Regions from separate parts of the Ruegeria sp. AWH4_226 genome, predicted to be linked through region 1. Evidence: riboswitches for the same ligand, from Rfam matches in the RefSeq annotation. Region 1 holds a riboswitch; the other holds the start of a gene.
What was found. A riboswitch is a leader RNA that binds a small molecule or an ion and turns the genes downstream of it on or off. The one in region 1 is predicted to bind cobalamin.

Region 2: another riboswitch for cobalamin. It lies ahead of ACXAET_RS17655 (TonB-dependent receptor plug domain-containing protein); the one in region 1 lies ahead of ACXAET_RS07390 (DUF1636 family protein).

Annotation. Positions count from the first base shown of each region.
Region 1 is NZ_JBSWUU010000001.1:1,512,047-1,514,247, forward strand. Features, by position in the region: gene ACXAET_RS07385 (NAD(P)-dependent oxidoreductase) at 1-359, opposite strand, end outside; cobalamin riboswitch at 800-1,007, shown strand; gene ACXAET_RS07390 (DUF1636 family protein) at 1,097-1,471, shown strand; gene cobW (cobalamin biosynthesis protein CobW) at 1,474-2,201, shown strand, end outside.
Region 2 is NZ_JBSWUU010000002.1:479,792-481,992, reverse strand. Features, by position in the region: gene ACXAET_RS17655 (TonB-dependent receptor plug domain-containing protein) at 1-926, opposite strand, end outside; cobalamin riboswitch at 1,081-1,284, opposite strand; gene ACXAET_RS17650 (Crp/Fnr family transcriptional regulator) at 1,705-2,201, shown strand, end outside.

The DNA.
Region 1 (2,201 bases):
CCACCGGAAACCGGGCAATCAACGGCTGCACCTCCGCGTTCGATGACCATAGCGCCAAGGCGTTTGACTTCCGCCTCGTCCGTCGTTGACATCTCCATCCAGATTTTGCCCGGCCCGACCTCGGGCAGCATTTCCTGCATAACAGCGTCCGAGGCTGCTGGGGATGGCAGGCAGGTGATGACAGCATCGCAATCCCGCATCATCTGAGCGGGGTCTTCCGCCGCTTTTGCGCCCTTAGCCACGAACTCGGCCACCAGATCGGGGTTGAGGTCGTGGACCGTCAAGTCAATTCCATTTCGCAACAGCGATCCCGACAGCTTGCCGCCCACATTTCCTAAACCGATAAAACCGACTCGCATCTCTTCCTCCTGACGGTCGCAGTTCGGGCAAGTATCCGTTTTGCTTGCCGGAAAAGAAAACGAATAATGCTCCGAGTTTTGGTCAAATAATTGTGGTGGCATATGGATCACCCACCAAAGCCTGCTGGGTTAAGCAGTTGAGTATCGGCCGCATTTTATCTCAACTCTGTGACAACGGCACACGACCTGTGACCGACGCAAAGGGCGGGTTTCTTTTTCTTTCAATTTCTCAAGTCTGACTTACGGCGAAAGCTTTTCACGGGAAGGCACGGTGGTTAAGAGTTTATCAAGATATGTCCACCCTACTCACCGCCGGTTCATTCAGTCTCAGGCTGCTGAACGGGCCGGCCGCAAATGCCGCTCATTGACACGGGCTTGTCGCTTTTCTGATCTGAACGATTGCAACCCTTGCCTCGTGCTTGACAACCCCCCTGCTGGTACCGCATGTCCGATACGTTGGTGTCCGTTTTTAATGGATGAAAAGGGAATGCGTCAGCGGAAAGACCGTCAAACGCAGCCGCCCCCGCGACCGTGACCGGAGAGGGTGCCCAATGCCACTGGCCTTCACGGCCGGGAAGGCGGGACACCTGCCAGAGTGATCCTCTGACATCCGCAAGCCGGGAGACCTGCCAGCACACGAAGTTGAAACCGGGCGGGGTGATCCGGTGTCGGGTCCATGTGCAGACGTGGCCCGCATGAAACCCCGTCCCCCATAAAGGATTGGGGGGATGAGAGACATGACCGAGACTGCACCAGTCGAATTGCTGGTCTGTACAACCTGCCGCCGAGGCTTGCCCATCGAGGATGATGCGCAGCGACCGGGCAGATTATTGCACAAGGCGCTTGAGGATGCTGGCTTGCCGGACGGCATAGACCTGAAACCAGTCGAATGCCTGTCAAACTGCGATCAGGGCTGTTCCATCGTACTGCGCGGAGGTCCGACACGCTGGACCTTCGTCTATGAAAACCTCGATGAGACCGAACACGTTGACACCATCATCGAAGGCGTCACCAAGTATCTCGCCGCCGAAGACGGTCTGGTCAAATGGCGCGAACGTCCTGAACATTTCCGCAAGAACTGTGCGGCCCGTATTCCCCCGATTGGAGCATGAGAATGAGCAACCTCGAAAAACTCCCCGTTACCGTGATCACCGGCTTCTTGGGCTCCGGCAAGACAACGCTGGTCAAACACTTGATGCAGAATCCGCAGGGCAAACGCCTGGCGGTTGTGGTCAATGAGTTCGGCGATGTCGGCGTCGATGGCGATATCCTGAAATCCTGCGCAATCCCGGATTGCCCGGCGGAAAACATCATGGAACTGGCGAATGGCTGCATCTGCTGTACCGTGGCCGATGATTTCATCCCAACCATTGAAGCCTTGATGGCGCTGGAACCACGCCCTGAACACATCCTGATCGAAACATCGGGCCTCGCCCTGCCAAAGCCGCTGCTCAAGGCGTTCGACTGGCCCGATATCCGCTCGAAAATCACGGTTGACGGAGTGATCGCTCTGGCCGATGCCGAGGCCGTTGCCGCCGGTCGCTTTGCCCCAAATGTCGAGGCGGTGGATGCCCAGCGCCTGGCAGATGAATCGATCGACCACGAAACACCCCTGTCCGAGGTGTTCGAAGATCAGATTTCCTGCGCCGACATCATCCTGATGACCAAGCCCGATCTGGCCGGTCCGGACGGCGTGGCCAAGGCCAAGGAGATCATCGCCGCTGAGGCCCCGCGCCCGCTGCCGGTGGTCGAGGTTGCCGACGGTGTTGTGGATGTGCGCGTTGTGCTGGGCCTTGGGGCCGCTGCCGAGGATGACATGGACGCGCGTCCATCACACCACGA
Region 2 (2,201 bases), on a different contig from region 1:
TCCCGATCCGTTTCGGTAGGTGTGCCACCATTGGTGGATTGTTCGTTGTCCGTTCGATCATAGCTGAAACGGTGAACCATTTGACCTCCTCTTGCCTCGTATTCGGCGTAGACCTGACCAAGCCGCTCTTTCCGCTCAGACCGTTGGCTAGGATCGTCCACGACGTAACCCTCAGGGGTGGTGGCCAGAGAGTCTGTGCTGTCGAAGTCATAGTTTTCATCTGAATCGCGAAACACAAGCCCGAGTTTCAGCCCTTCGGCAACAAAATAGTCTGCGGTCAGGTCAATCGTGGTGCGGTCAACACTGTCTTTTTCCCCATTGCTGCCAGAATAATCATAGCCGTCATCGTCCAGCCGGGCGATACCGACGGCCACGCCGCCTTTATCGTTACGATAGGAATACCGTGCGGACGCGTTGTACCCGTCGCCAAATTCAACTGTGCCACCATATTCGTGACCCAGCCCACCTCTCTTGGTGATGATGTTGACCACACCAGCCGAAGCGTTCGAACCATAGAAAACGGATTGCGGCCCGCGTAAAACCTCGATTCGCTCAATATTGGCCGTCTGAATGCCTGACAGGATGTATTCTCCATCACCACCCGCTGCCGGAACGCCGTTGATCAGTATCAACGTATGGTTGGCTTCGGCGCCGCGGATACGAACTTGCGTGAACGCGTCACCTGATCCGTTGACGGACATACCTGGAACAGAGCGCAGGGCATCCTGCACTGTCGTGATGCCGCGCCGCGCAATCTCTTCAGCGGTGATCACGCTGGCTGCGCGACCGTATTTTTTTTCTTCGATCGGAGTGAAACCCCCGGATATTACAATTTCTCCGATATCAATAGTCTCTTGCGCTTCAGCGCTCGTCGAAGCTGTTAGAATTGTAGCAACAGTGGCATTTAACAGGGCGGTTTTCTTCATTGGTTGTCCCTAAGATCCCCTTCTTGGCGAAGGGGAAAAAGACACCTTTTCTGGTGCCTTTATTGGTAATTGTCGTTGGAGGAAAACAACCTCCGCAGACGGCGAAATGTCACCGCTACGGATAGACCGTTGCCAAAGACGCGCCCCGCGTCCGGACCGGGTGATCGCTCTGGCAGGTCTCCTGACTTGCGGGTCGAGGCTTGACCGGGCCTTCCCATCCCAATGGGGACAGTGGCATGTGCCAGCAAAGCTCACCGCTTACAGTTGCGGGGGCAGTCGAGGATTTGGCGCAAAGGCCGCACCCCGTTCCCTATTATCCGGATGGTGTCCCAACCGGACCAGAACGCGCGGAAATTGGCTGAACCGTCTGTGATTTGTCAATCATGAAATTGCAGCAAGTCTCCAAATTCTTGATGCGCCGTCTCCGAAGCCTGCCATGCCCATGTATTAGAGGCGGTCGGCTGTCCACAAATCTTGATTTGTAACTCATCACCGCTGGCTCAACGGCTATGGCCCCATGCGCGATCTCGGCTGTTAGGACATCGACTGCGTTGTAGGTCCTGAGAGGGTCAATTTGTTGTGCGTAAGGTAATTGCCCTGCTTGCGAGTTCTGTCCGAATATCGTGCAACCTCTGCCAGCCATGCATTCTGCTTCTGATCTGCATGTCTCTGCTGCAACGGGATTCGGTTTTAGGGTAAGTTTCTTGCGGCTTCATGTCCGGGTAGAGTCGACGAGATTTCGTAGCTTTCGCTCCGGATGTTGTGGCATAGGCGTTTTATGAACGAACTTCCGAAGCGCAAGACTTTACCCCGGCTTGACGAAAGCCTGCTGACGCATCTGCCACCGTTTTCAAAACTGGATCGGCGGCAACTGCGCACGATTCTGGATCAGGCAAGCTCTCGCCGATACGAGGCCGGCGTCGCAATTTTCGAAGAAGACGCACCAGCCGACCGTTTTTATTTGTTGCTTGATGGATATGTTCGCGTTGTTCGGATCACCCCGACAGGCGAACAGGTCACTGCGTTGCACATTCCAGCGGGGCAACTCATTGGTTTTGCGAGCGCGCTTGGGCGGCAGACTTATCCGGCGACGGCGATAACGGCCACCGAAAGCATCGCGCTGAGCTGGCCCATGAAGCTTTGGGAAATTTTCGCGGCGGAATATGACGGTTTTTCAACCGAAACCTACAAGACAATTGGCAACCGCTTGGGTGAGTTAAACAATCGGGTCGTTGAAATCTCAACTCTGCAGGTTGAACAACGCATCGCCAACGC